DNA from 2 places in the Pseudomonas sp. MM213 genome. Region 2 is predicted to be linked to the other one. Evidence: riboswitches for the same ligand, from Rfam matches in the RefSeq annotation. Region 2 holds a riboswitch; the other holds the start of a gene.
What was found. Region 2 has a riboswitch for cobalamin ahead of cobO (cob(I)yrinic acid a,c-diamide adenosyltransferase). Riboswitches for the same ligand answer to the same signal wherever they lie in the genome.

Region 1 (6,939 bases), 1.1 Mb from region 2:
CATCGCGGATCTGCGACTCCTTCAGATCGCACAAATACGTGTCCAGGCGCGGTAACCAGATCGCTGCATCGGCGTCGCTGTCGAGCTTCTCGTCCAGTTGCAGCTCACGGTCGATGTGCGTGTCGCGCACCAATTGCAGAATGTCGCGCTGCAATTCACGGGCGCGGCGCGGGTCAAGCAATTGCGCTTCGTAATACTCGTCGGCGAGCAGTTCGAGGTTGCGCAGCGGGCCGTAGGTTTCGGCGCGGGTCAGCGGTGGCATCAGGTGATCGATGATCACCGCTTGCGTGCGGCGCTTGGCCTGGGCGCCCTCGCCCGGATCGTTGACGATGAACGGATAGATGTTCGGCAGCGGTCCGAGCAATGCGTCCGGCCAGCAATGCTCGGACAGTCCGACACCTTTGCCCGGCAGCCATTCGAGGTTGCCGTGCTTGCCGACGTGGATCAGGCCGTGGGCGCCGTAGGTGTTGCGCAACCAGAAATAGAACGCCAGATAACCGTGGGGCGGTACCAGGTCCGGGTCGTGATAGACCGCGCTCGGGTCCACCTGATAACCGCGCGCCGGTTGAATGCCGACGAAGGTCAGGCCGAAACGCAGGCCGGCGATCATCATTCGCCCGTCACGGAACATCGGATCGTTTTGCGCGGTGCCCCAACGTTCCAGCACTGCCTGGCGATTAGCCTCGGGCAAGGCGTTGAACATCAGGTTGTAATCATCCAGCGCGAGGCTTTGCTGGCACGGGCGCTGGTCGAGGGTGTCGAGGTCATTGCTGACGCCGCCGAGCAATTGCTGGATCAGTTCGGTGCCGCTGCCCGGCAGTTCGGCCGGCAGCGGGTAACCTTCTTGATGCAGCGCACGCAGAATATTCAGTGCAGCAGCCGGTGTGTCGAGGCCCACACCGTTGCCGATGCGCCCGTCGCGGGTCGGGTAGTTGGCGAGGATCAGGGCGATGCGTTTTTCGCTGTTCGGTACCCGCGCCAGATCGATCCAGCGCCGCGCCAGTTCGGCGACAAAATCCATGCGTTCCGGTTGTGGTCGATAGCACACCACGTCGGACTGACTGCGTTCGCTGCGCCACGCCAGGTCCTTGAAGCTGATCGGGCGACTGATGATCCGCCCGTCCAGCTCCGGCAACGCGATGTGCATCGCCAGATCCCGCGGGCCGAGGCCTTGCTCGCTGGCACGCCAACCGGGTTCGTTGTCCTGGGCGCAGATGGCCTGGATCACCGGGATATTGCGTCGAAACGGTCGCAAGTGCGGCGCTTCGGGGCTGGATTGGGCGAAACCGGTGGTGTTGAGGATCACCGAGGCTTCGACGTCATCCAGCCAGTCCTCGACCACCGAGAGGCAGCCGGGCTCTTTGAGACTGGCCACGGCAATCGGCAAGGGATTCAACCCCGCCGCTTGCAAACGCTGGCAGAAAACATCAATGAACGCGGTGTTCGCCGCCTGCAAATGCGAGCGGTAAAACAGCACCGCCGCCACCGGTTGACCGGCCTGCCAGTCGGCTTGCCAATCCTGCAGTGCAGCGGGACTTTTTTGTGGATGGTAAATCGCTGTGCGTGGCAGGGTTTGCGGTTCGGCCCACTTGTAGTCGCGCTCCAGCCAGCGATTGGCCAGGCAGCGAAACAGATCGAGCGCGTTGGCCATGCCGCCCTGACGCAAGTAATGCCAAAGCCGGTCGCGGTCTTCGGCAACCACCGTGCTCAGGTCGCTGAGTTCCGGGTCCGGGCGATCATCGCCGGGCACCAGAATCAGTTGCACGCCGCGCTGTGAGAGCTCGACCAACCGCTCGACGCCGTAACGCCAATACGCAATGCCGCCGTGCAGCGAGATCAGAATCACCTTGGCGTGGCGCAGCACTTCGTCGACATACAAATCGACCGAGGCGTGGTTCTGCACCTGCATCGGGTTGGCCAGACGCACGCTCGGGTAATCGTCCGGCAACTGTTGCGCGGCTTCGGCGAGCAGCGCGAGGCTGGAATCGCCGCTGCACAGGATCACCAGCTCGGCAGGGGTTTGTCCAAGGTCGGCAATGTTGTCATCCGAGACGAAACCGCCGGGCTGGGTCCTGAGCAGGTGCATGGGTTAAACGCTGAGCGCGGCGCGCAATTGCGCTTCGAGTTGCGCGGCGTCGAGCGCCTGGCCGATCAGCACCAGACGCGTGGTGCGCGCTTCGTCGGCGCCCCACTGACGGTCGAAATGCTTGTCGAAACGCGTGCCCACGCCCTGGATCAACAGACGCATCGGCTTGTTCGGGATCGCCGCGAAACCCTTGACCCGCAGGATGCCGTGCTTGACCACCAATTGCGTCAGCGCGTCCATCAACAGGCTTTCGTCGGCTTGTGGCAGTTCGATGGAAATGGAGTCGAACGCGTCGTGATCGTGGTCGTCATGGTCATCGCCGTCGTGGTGATGATCGTGGTGGCTATGACGGCTGTCGATGTGTTCTTCGGAGCCGGCGCCGAGACCGATCAGCACGTCCAGTGGCAGGCGACCGCTGCTGGCTTCGATGACTTTGACGGCGGGCGGCAGTTCTTCGGCGACTTCCAGGCGTACGCGGGCCAGGTCTTCGGCGCTGATCAGGTCGGCCTTGTTGAGAATCACCAGGTCGGCGCTGGCCAGTTGGTCGGCGAACAGCTCGTGCAGCGGCGATTCGTGGTCCAGGTTCGGGTCGAGTTTGCGCTGGGCATCCACTTGGTCCGGGAACGCGGCGAACGTGCCGGCCGCCACGGCCGGGCTGTCGACCACGGTGATCACCGCGTCAACGGTGCAGGCGCTGCGGATTTCCGGCCACTGGAAGGCCTGGACCAAAGGTTTTGGCAGGGCCAGGCCCGACGTTTCGATCAGAATGTGATCGAGGTCGCCGCGACGGGCCACCAGTTCACGCATCACCGGGAAAAATTCTTCCTGGACGGTGCAGCACAGGCAGCCGTTGGCCAGTTCGTAGACGCGGCCGTTGGCTTCTTCTTCGGTGCAACCGATGGAGCACTGCTTGAGGATTTCGCCGTCGATGCCCAGCTCGCCGAACTCGTTGACGATCACCGCGATGCGGCGGCCCTGCGCGTTATCGAGCATGTGCCGCAGCAAGGTGGTTTTGCCCGAGCCGAGGAAGCCGGTAACGATGGTGACGGGGAGTTTGGCCAGTGTTTTCATCGGATGCCCTTTGGCAAGGTGGCGGGCATGCGGGACGACGACCGCAGCGACAGGCGCGCGGAAGAGTTCGCCACCGGATCACCCCGCCCGGTTGTAGTGAGAATTCGTGTCGAGGCAGGTCTCCTGGCTGACGGTGTGCCTGTCGCGAGACTGGCGTTGGCTGCGCCTTTCCGCGAACCCGTTGGACAGGTTTGCAGTGGCGTGGCAGCGAACATCACCGTTCACAGTTGCGGGGGCAGCCGCGGCATCGACCGCGTTCCCTTCTTAGCTCCGGCAAACGCCGAAGAACCTCGAATGCGCAAGGCTACGCATGGTGTGGGGGCGGGTCAATGTCTTGTGGCGCCCGTACCGGCCCCTTCGCGGGCAAGCCTCGCTCCTACAGAGAAATGCGATCCCCTGTAGGAGCGAGGCTTGCCCGCGAAGAATCCACCTCGGTTCCGAGTTGAGAACCCTTGCCAATTGACGCCCAACCCCCGCCCATGCTCTCCTACACACCTTGTTACGGGTGCCCTTCACAGGGTGAAACGGGAAACCGGTGATTCATGTGCTTTACTCAAAGCCATGTCAGTCCGGTGCTGCCCCCGCAACGGTAAGCGAGCGAAGCGTCAGATCCACTGTGCCAGCAGTTCGGCATGGGAAGGTGACGCTTGCAGGTTTCGGCTGACGCCAAAGCCCCTCGTGAGCCCGGAGACCGGCCCGCAACACAAAGTGACGATTACGTTCACTGAATAACAAACCCGCGGTGGGCGGGCGCTGTTTGAATCTCTGCGAGCCCGATTCGCAGGGGTCTTCCATGCGCTCTATTCACCCGCTGACAGACCAGAGGGAAGCGCCATGTCGATCATCAGCAGCACCGGCCACACATCCACCAGCACCACCACGACCACCCTGGCTCAACGCCTGACCGCCGCCGTCTGCGCGTCGATCCTAGGCGCGTGCCTGGTGTATTTCGCCGGTTTCTCGCACATCGAAGCGGTGCACAACGCTGCGCACGATACCCGTCACAGCTCCGCCTTCCCGTGCCATTGAGACCTGTCGACATGATCAAGCGTATTGCGCAAACCGCAGGTTTCACAGGGCTGCTGGCCGCCCTGTTGCTGACTCTGCTGCAAAGCTTCTGGGTCGCTCCGCTGATTCTGCAGGCCGAGACTTACGAAAAATCCGAGCCGGCCGCTGTTGAAGTTCATGAACACGCCGCCGGTACCGCCGCTCACACCCACGATGCAGAAGCCTGGGAGCCGGAAGACGGCTGGCAGCGCGTGCTGTCGACGACTGGCGGCAACCTGGTAGTGGCTGTCGGTTTCGCCCTGATGCTCGCGGGCCTCTACACGCTGCGCTCGCCGACCAAAACCTCGCAGGGCTTGCTCTGGGGCCTGGCCGGTTACGCGACGTTTGTACTGGCACCGACCCTCGGCCTGCCGCCGGAACTGCCGGGCACGGCAGCAGCTGACCTGGCACAACGGCAAATCTGGTGGATCGGAACTGCAGCGTCCACCGCCGTTGGCATCGCGCTGATCGCTTTCAGCCGCCACTGGCTGATGAAGATCCTGGGCGTGGCGATTCTCGCCGTCCCTCACGTGATCGGTGCACCACAACCGGAAGTGCACTCGATGCTCGCGCCGCAAGCCCTGGAAACGCAATTCAAAATCGCTTCGCAGCTGACCAACCTCGGATTCTGGCTGGCCCTGGGCCTGATCAGCGCCTGGTTGTTCCGCCGCAAAAGCGATGGTCAATACCACGCATGAGCGACACCAGCACAGCGCCGACGTTAGTGGTCGGCCTGGGCTGCCAGCGCGGCTGCCCCGTCAGCACGCTTCGGGCGTTACTCGATCAGGCATTACAGGCGCATCAAATCGGACTTCAGCAGATCACGGCGTTGGCCAGCATCGACCAGAAGCGCGACGAACCGGGCCTGATCGAGCTTGCCGCACAACTCGAATTGCCGCTGACGTACTTCAGCAGTGAAGAACTGGCCGGTTATCAACCGCAACTCAGCCACCGTTCGGAAATCGCTTTTGAGCGCACCGGCTGCTACGGCGTAGCAGAAAGCGCCGCCCTCGCCCTTGCAGAACAACTGGCCCAGGCGCCGGCAAAACTGCTGATTTCCCGACAAAAATATGCCCAGGCGACCCTGGCATTGGCCTGCGCTGCGTAAAATCCCCGATAATCCTCGCCTTCGATCATGAGCAATCTTCATCTGAAGCCTTGCCCAGCCCCTTTTTTGACAGGAAACGACGATGACCGTCTATTTCATTGGCGCAGGTCCCGGCGACCCGGAACTGATCACCGTCAAAGGGCAGCGGCTGATTCGCAGCTGCCCGGTAATCATCTACGCCGGCTCATTGGTGCCCGCCGCCGTACTGGAAGGCCACAACGCCGAACAGGTGGTCAACAGCGCCGAACTGCATCTGGAACAGATCATCGAGCTGATCAAAACCGCCCATGCCAACGGCCAGGATGTGGCGCGGGTGCATTCCGGCGATCCGAGCCTGTATGGCGCGATTGGCGAGCAGATTCGTTACCTGCGCGAACTCGATATTGCGTTTGAAATCATTCCCGGTGTTACCGCGACGGCGGCGTGTGCAGCGCTGTTGGGTGCGGAGCTGACGCTGCCGGACGTGTCACAGAGCGTGATCCTGACCCGCTACGCCGACAAGACCGCGATGCCGGCCGGTGAAGAGCTGGGCAGCCTGGCGCAGCATGGGGCGACCATGGCCATTCATTTGGGGGTGAATCACCTGGAGAAAATCCTGGTGGAATTGCTGCCGCATTACGGCGCGGATTGTCCGATTGCGGTGATTCACCGGGCGACCTGGCCGGATCAGGATTGGGTGGTGGGGACGATTGCGGATATTGCCGGGAAGGTTGAGGCGAAGGGGTTTCGGCGCACGGCGTTGATTCTGGTGGGTCGGGTGTTGGGCAGTGATCACTTTAGTGAGTCGTCGCTGTATCGCGCCGGGCATGCACATTTGTATCGGCCATAGGCCCCCATCGTCGGAGCGCCGCCCGGAGCCGGCTCGCTCCCACAGGGGATTTGTGTCCGCCACAGATCTAATGTGGGAGTGAGCCGGCTCCGGGCGGCGTTCCGACGATGGGGCCAATGAATTTCACCCATAAAAAAACGGCGCTCACGGGGCGCCGTTTTTCATGTCGCAGCGAACACCTTAGTAGTAGGCGTTTTCTTTCTGCGTGTGGTCAGTCACGTCACGAACACCCTTGAGCTCGGGAATGCGCTCGAGCAAGGTGCGCTCGATGCCTTCACGCAGGGTGACGTCTGCCTGGCCGCAGCCCTGGCAACCGCCGCCGAACTTCAACACGGCGATGCCGTCATCGACCACATCGATCAGGCTGACCTGACCGCCGTGGCTTGCGAGCCCCGGGTTGATCTCGGTTTGCAGGTAGTAGTTGATGCGCTCGTTGATCGGGCTGTCGGCGTTGACCATCGGGACTTTGGCGTTAGGCGCCTTGATGGTCAGCTGGCCGCCCATGCGGTCGGTGGCGTAGTCGACAACCGCATCGTCCAGGAAAGCTTCGCTGAACGAGTCGATGTAAGCAGTGAAGCTTTTCAGCCCCAGCGCAGTGTCTTCGGGTTTTTCTTCGCCCGGCTTGCAATAAGCAATGCAGGTTTCGGCGTACTGGGTGCCAGGCTGGGTGATGAAGACGCGGATGCCGATGCCCGGGGTGTTCTGCTTGGAGAGCAGATCAGCCAGGTAATCGTGGGCGGCGTCGGTAATGGTAATAGCGGTCATGGAAACTCCTCGCAGGCTTGGGCGCAGTTTACG
Region 2 (6,939 bases):
CCTGTCGCCACATCAGTGGCGGCAACGGCCTCTCTGCAACAGAGTAGGCGGACAGTTTGTAAGGCGAACTTAAAGTCTTACTTGAAGTTTGCCGCGTACCCGCTAGAATCCTGATCTATTATTGATGGCAAACCGCCTGCGTCCTGCGCAGGCGGTTTTCTTTTCTGCCTTTCCGGTGGAAAAAGCCGCAGCCAGATCAGGATGTTCTGCTTATGACGATGTCGGCCCGCCTCGCACTCATGTTCTTCGCAGCGCTGCTCAGTGCCTGCGCCAGCCGCACACCGCCACCTGCGCCGGTGGTTCGCGCACCCATTGTCTTCGGCTCCGCGCAACCCTTTTCGCCTGAGGCGGAAGACGTGTTGTTTCGCGCCTTGGGCCTCGTGGGCACGCCTTATCGCTGGGGCGGCAATACGCCAGATTCCGGGTTCGATTGCAGCGGTCTGATCGGTTATGTCTACCGTGACGTGACGGGCATTTCCCTGCCACGCACCACGCGCGAGATGATCAGCATGCAGGCAGCCAATGTCGGCAAGGAAGGCTTGCAAACCGGCGACCTGGTTTTCTTCGCCACCAATGGCGGCTCCCAGGTCAGCCATGCCGGGATCTACGTTGGCGAAGGTCGTTTCGTCCATGCGCCAGCCACTGGCGGCACGGTGAAGCTCGACAGCTTGTCCAAAGCGTATTGGCAGAAAGCTTACCTGAGCGCCAAGCGTGTTCTGCAACCCGAGCATCTGGCGCGTAACCCCTAGTTCGCAGAGGTCGTCATGACCGCCCGCACACTCAATATCGACGATTCCCTGTATCAATACCTGCTCGACGTTTCCCTTAGGGAAACGCCGCTGCTCAAGCGTTTGCGCGATGAAACCCAGGCGCTGCCGATGGCGCGCTGGCAGGTGGCGCCGGAGCAGGGGCAGTTCCTCGCATTGCTGGTGAAGCTCACCGGCGCGAGGCGTTTGCTGGAAGTCGGCACCTTCACCGGTTACAGCGCGTTGTGCATGGCGGCGGCATTGCCGGATGACGGTTCGCTGATTTGCTGTGATATCCCCGGCGACTACAACGCCACGGCGCTCCGTTACTGGAAGGAAGCGGGCGTCGCCGAACGAATTGACCTGCGCCTGGCGCCTGCGCTGGAAACCCTGGCTCGGCTGGATCAACCCGGTCAATTCGATTTGATTTTCATTGATACCGACAAGGCCAACTATCCGGCCTACCTGGAGCACGCGCTGCGTCTGCTGCGCGTCGGTGGCCTGGCGGTGTTCGATAACACCCTGTGGAGCGGGAGGGTGCTGGAGCCGAATCCCGAAAGCGCAGACACTCGCGCTATCCAGGCGCTCAATCGCGCCTTGAAGGATGACTCGCGTGTGGATCTGTCGTTGTTGCCGCTGGGCGATGGTTTAACCCTCTGCCGCAAGCGGTAACGCTGATCCCTGTGGGAGCGAGCTTGCTCGCGATAAGGGCAGTACATCCAACATTGATGTTGCCTGATGCACCGCTATCGCGAGCAAGCTTGCTCCTACAGGGTATGTGTGTGGCGTAGTTACTGGGTTGCCGACACCCGCCACACCTTATTCCCCACATCATCCGCCACCAGCAAATCTCCCTGCTGATCAATCACCACACCCACCGGCCGGCCCATGGCTTTTTCCTCGTCATTGAGGAAACCCGTGAGCACATCAACCGGGCTTCCGTTCGGTTTGCCGGCACTGAACGGCACGAAAATCACTTTGTAGCCACTGTGCGGCTTGCGGTTCCATGAACCATGCTGGCCAATGAACACGCCTTCCTTGAATTGCGCTGGCAGCCTGTTGCCTTCAGCGAACGTCAGACCCAGTGAGGCGGTATGCGGGCCGACCGCGTAGTCCGGAGCAATGGCCTTGGCCACCAGGTCCGGGTTTTGCGGCTCGACGCGAATGTCGACGTGCTGGCCGTAGTAGCTGTAAGGCCAGCCATAGAACCCGCCGTCCTTGACCGAGGTGATGTAGTCCGGCACCAGGTCGCTGCCGATTTCATCCCGCTCGTTGACCGCCGTCCACAACGCGCCGCTCCGCGGTTCCCAGGCCATGCCGTTGGGATTGCGCAGGCCCGAGGCGAAAATTCGATGCTTGCCGGTGGCGCGATCCACTTCCCAGATCGCCGCGCGACCTTCTTCCTGATCCATGCCGTTTTCGGCGACGTTGCTGTTGGAGCCCACCGTGACGTACAGCTTGCTGCCGTCCTTGCTGGCGATCACGTTTTTGGTCCAGTGGTGATTCAGCGTGCCGCCCGGCAGATCAACCACTTTGATCGGCGGCGACTTGATGGTCGTGGCGCCGTCCTGGTAGTGAAATCGCAGCAAGCGGTCCGTGTCGGCGACATACAGGTCGTTGCCGACCAGGGTCATGCCGAAGGGCGAATTGAGGTTTTCCAGGAACACCGTGCGAGTTTCGGCGATGCCGTCGTGGTCTTTGTCGCGCAGCAACGTGATGCGGTTCGGGCTCGGGACGCCGGCACCGGCGCGGCCCATGGCTTTCTTCATGACCCAGCCTCTAACGCCTTTGCCATCATCGGGTTTGGGCGGCGCATTGGTTTCGGCGACGAGCACGTCGCCGTTCGGCAGCACGTAGAGCCAACGCGGGTGATCGAGGTTTTCAGCAAATGCCGCCACTTGCGTACCCGCTGCCACCGTGGGTTTCGCGCCGTCCGGCCAGCCGATTGCCGGGGCGATGTTCACTGTCGGGATCAGGGTCTTGTTCGGTTCTGGCAGTCGAGGGGACGGGCCGGTGCCGTCGGAGACTTGCAGGGTGGAGGTCTCGCTGCAGGCAGCGAGCCCTCCTGTGAGGGCGATGACGAGAACGAGCCGGGGCTTGTGCATGCTGATCTTCCCTATAAATGCAGTGACCTGATCAATAGAGAAGTGCAAACCCGCGATGGTTCAACCGGTCAGCCGCGGGCTTCCTTGAACAGTACGGCGATGCCGGGATGATAGTTGCCCGCTTCGTTGCGCAACTTGCGGTAGGCGTAGGGGAAATACCAGGCGACCGCGCAGCTGTGTTCCTTTTGCAGGTCGTCGACCATGTCCTGAAGTTCTTCCGGCGTGGCGCCGTGCTGGGCCTTTTGCGGGGCGACGAACAGGCAGCCGAGTTTCAGGTCGCTGGCGTAGCTGATGCGCTTGGCGTCGCTGGTGATATCGGCCAGGGCCTGCGTCAGGTTCAAGCTGTTGACCCGTGGCCAACGCTGGGTGGTCTGGAGGAAGGCGCGTTCTTCGCTGCTGGCGATGAACAGGTCGGCGCGGGCGTTGCGTTCGCCTTCCTCGTTTTGTTTGCGGGTGGGTGTGTTCTGCAGCGTGACCATTTCCGCCATCCACGCGGCAGCCGAGAGCAAGCCGAGGTTGGCTTTTTCGTCGTACCAGTAAGGCGTGTCGTTATCGCCGCGCACCGCGTTGTAGCGGTCGATACAGTCAAACCAGCGCTCCAGCACCGGGCGCAGGAATTCCAGCTTCGGATTGCTGATGGTCATGCCTTGCATGTGGCTCACCCTTGTTATTGTGTTGTCAGGTTGTGGCGCTTTGATATCACTGCTAGGAGTGTGGCACAAGATTGGCGTCATTTTATTGATCGACGGCAGTTATTCGCCCGACGGTCTCCCGGCTTTAATTGACGCTCCACCCCCAACCCTCTAACCTTCGCGGCTTGTTTCAGGTGCTCTGTGGCGTCGGTCGACAGAGTGAAACAGGGAAGCCGGTGAGTGCGCTCGTTCAATTCATGAACAGTCACGATCCCGGCGCTGCCCCCGCAACGGTAAATGAGTGAAGGCTGCGCCTTGAGCCACTGTGTCGAATGTCGATATGGGAAGGCGCGCAGTCAGGCGAAACGCCGCTCATGAGCCCGGAGACCGGCCTGATCCATTCAGCGGCATCACGGTGGGCGATGCCAGGCTTCTTGCCGTCTATTCTTGTGCCTGCCCGCCGTTATCCAGCCTCAACGGAGAGCTCCCCCATGACTGATACTCCCGATCGTGACGAACGCCATCTGGCGCGTATGCTGCGCAAAAAAGCCGTGATCGACGAACGCATCGCCAACTCCCCGAATGAATGCGGCCTGCTGCTGGTGCTGACCGGTAACGGCAAGGGCAAAAGCAGCTCGGCTTTCGGCATGCTCGCCCGCTCGATGGGCCACGGCATGCAGTGCGGCGTGGTGCAGTTCATCAAGGGGCGCAGCAGCACGGGCGAAGAGTTGTTCTTCCGACGCTTCCCGGAGCAGGTGCGTTTTCATGTGATGGGCGAGGGCTTTACCTGGGAAACCCAGGACCGCCAGCGTGACATCGCCGCCGCCGAAGCCGCGTGGGAAGTGTCCCGCGAACTGTTGCGCGATCCGTCGATTGGCCTGGTGGTGCTCGATGAACTGAACATCGCCCTCAAGCACGGCTACCTTGACCTCGATCAGGTGCTCAGCGACTTGCAGGCGCGTCCGCCGATGCAACACGTGGTCGTCACGGGTCGCGGCGCCAAGCCGGAAATGATCGAGCTGGCTGACACTGTCACTGAAATGGGCGTCATCAAACACGCTTTCCAGGCCGGGATCAAAGCGCAAAAAGGCGTCGAGCTGTGAATCAACCACGTCATTGCCCGGCGGTCTTGATTGCCGCGCCGGCCTCCGGTCAGGGCAAGACCACCGTCACCGCCGCGCTGGCCCGTTTGCATCGCAATCAGGGACGCAAGGTGCGCGTGTTCAAATGCGGCCCGGACTTTCTCGACCCGATGATTCTCGAGCGCGCCAGCGGTGCGCCGGTGTATCAACTGGACATGTGGATGGTCGGCGAGCAGGAAAGTCGTCGACTGTTGTGGGAAGCCGCCGGTGAAGCGGACCTGATCCTGATCGAAGGTGTCATGGGCCTGTTCGACGGCACGCCGTCCAGCGCCGATCTGGCGCGGCACTTTGGTGTGCCGGTGCTCGGGGTGATCGACGGCACGGCGATGGCGCAGACCTTTGGTGCGCTGGCGCTGGGGCTGGCGAAGTATCAGCCGGACTTGCCGTTCGCCGGCGTGCTGGCCAACCGCGTGGGCACCTTGCGCCATGCGCAATTGCTCGAAGGCAGCCTGACCGAAGGCTTGCGCTGGTACGGCGCGTTGTCCCGGGAAACCGGGATCGAGCTGCCGAGTCGGCATCTTGGTCTGGTGCAAGCCAGCGAGCTGAATGACCTCGACCTGCGCCTCGACGCGGCGGCCGAATCGCTGGCCAACAGCTGCGACGTTACGCTGCCACCGCCTGTGGAATTCGCCGCTCCAGAAGTGATCGCCGCCGAGCCGTTGCTGGCCGGTGTCCGAATCGCCGTGGCCCGTGATGAGGCGTTCGCTTTCACCTACGGTGCGAGCCTGGATTTGCTCCGGGCCATGGGCGCCGAATTGTCATTCTTCTCGCCGATCCGCGACACCCAATTGCCGGAGGCTGACAGCCTCTATCTGCCGGGCGGCTACCCGGAATTGCACCATGTGGCGCTGTCTCGGAATACTCAAATGCTCAACGCCATCCGCGCTCATCACGCGGTGGGTAAACCCTTGCTGGCCGAGTGTGGCGGCATGTTGTATTTGCTCGATTCGCTGACCGATGTCGAAGGCACGCGGGCGGAGCTGGTTGGTTTGCTGACCGGTGATGCGGTGATGCAGAAACGATTGGCGGCGCTGGCGTTGCAGGCGGTTGACTTGCCGGAAGGTTCGCTGCGCGGGCATACCTATCATCACTCGCTGACCAGCACCGAGCTTGAGCCGATTGCTCGTGGTATGAGCCCGAATGGCGGGCGTGGGGCGGAGGCGGTTTATCGTGAGGGGCGGATGACCGCTTCTTATGTGCATTTTTATTTTCCGTCGAATCCGACCGCGATTGCCGCGTTGTTTGCGCCTGACCTTCAGACCGCCATCGCGAGCAGGCTCGCTCCCACAGGGGACCGCGTTTCTTCAGGTGGTACAGCCTCAAATGTGGGAGCGAGCCTGCTCGCGAAGAGGCCATGACTGACAACGCATTCAGTCAGGCCGAACGCGAAGCGGTCTACCGAGCCATCGCCGAACGCCGCGACATGCGCCACTTCAGCGGCGGCACCGTCGAACCCGAGTTGCTCCGGCGCCTGCTCGACGCCGCGCACCAGGCGCCAAGCGTCGGCTTGATGCAGCCCTGGCGGTTCATCCGCATCAGCGACCGGGCCCTGCGCGGCAAGATCCAGTTGCTGGTGGAAGAGGAGCGCATGCGCACCGCCGAAGCCCTCGGCGAGCGCACCGACGAATTCATGAAGTTGAAAGTCGAAGGCATCAACGACTGCGCCGAAGTGCTGGTCGCTGCGCTGATGGACGATCGCGAGCGGCACATCTTTGGCCGTCGCACCTTGCCGGAAATGGACATGGCGTCGTTGTCCTGCGCGATCCAGAACCTGTGGCTGGCGTCCCGTGCCGAAGGACTCGGCATGGGCTGGGTCTCTTTGTTCGAGCCGCAAGCCCTGGCCGACCTGCTGGGTTTGCCCGCAGGGGCCAAGCCTTTGGCTGTTCTTTGCCTGGGCCCGGTCAAGGAATTCTATCCGGCGCCGATGCTGGTACTCGAAGGCTGGGCGCAAGCGCGCCCGCTCAGTGAAATGCTGTACGAAAATTATTGGGGAGTGAGTCAATGAGTGTGGCGTTGTTGAGTGTCGCCGCGGTTGCGCTGGATGCGCTGCTGGGTGAACCCAAACGCTGGCATCCGCTGGTGGCGTTCGGCCGTTTTGCCGACCGCATCGAGCAACGTTTCAATGGTGGCGGGCGCGGCTGGCGCAGCCACGGTGTCACGGCATGGGTGATTGCGGTGTTGCCGCTGACCTTGCTGGCCACGGCGTTTTCCTGGGCGCCTTACGTTGGCTGGATCGTCGAGATTCTCGCGCTCTATTGCGCCCTCGGCCTGCGCAGTCTCGGTGAGCACGTCGAGCCGGTTGCCAAGGCCCTGC

Region 1: linked by a shared signal. The riboswitch ahead of K5R88_RS03900 (CbtB domain-containing protein) and the one ahead of cobO (cob(I)yrinic acid a,c-diamide adenosyltransferase) in region 2 are both predicted to bind cobalamin.

The regions. Positions count from the first base shown of each region.
Region 1 is NZ_CP081943.1:824,259-831,197, reverse strand. It holds partial or broken gene cobN (cobaltochelatase subunit CobN) at 1-2,086, opposite strand, end outside; gene cobW (cobalamin biosynthesis protein CobW) at 2,090-3,157, opposite strand; cobalamin riboswitch at 3,254-3,465, opposite strand; cobalamin riboswitch at 3,644-3,871, shown strand; gene K5R88_RS03900 (CbtB domain-containing protein) at 3,992-4,186, shown strand; gene K5R88_RS03895 (CbtA family protein) at 4,198-4,902, shown strand; gene K5R88_RS03890 (cobalamin biosynthesis protein) at 4,899-5,312, shown strand; gene cobM (precorrin-4 C(11)-methyltransferase) at 5,395-6,141, shown strand; gene nfuA (Fe-S biogenesis protein NfuA) at 6,322-6,906, opposite strand.
Region 2 is NZ_CP081943.1:6,517,978-6,524,916, forward strand. It holds gene K5R88_RS29700 (C40 family peptidase) at 213-749, shown strand; gene K5R88_RS29705 (class I SAM-dependent methyltransferase) at 765-1,418, shown strand; gene K5R88_RS29710 (PQQ-dependent sugar dehydrogenase) at 1,538-2,851, opposite strand; gene K5R88_RS29715 (hypothetical protein) at 2,920-3,504, opposite strand; cobalamin riboswitch at 3,659-3,893, shown strand; gene cobO (cob(I)yrinic acid a,c-diamide adenosyltransferase) at 3,975-4,586, shown strand; gene K5R88_RS29725 (cobyrinate a,c-diamide synthase) at 4,583-5,983, shown strand; gene bluB (5,6-dimethylbenzimidazole synthase) at 5,980-6,630, shown strand; gene cbiB (adenosylcobinamide-phosphate synthase CbiB) at 6,627-6,939, shown strand, end outside.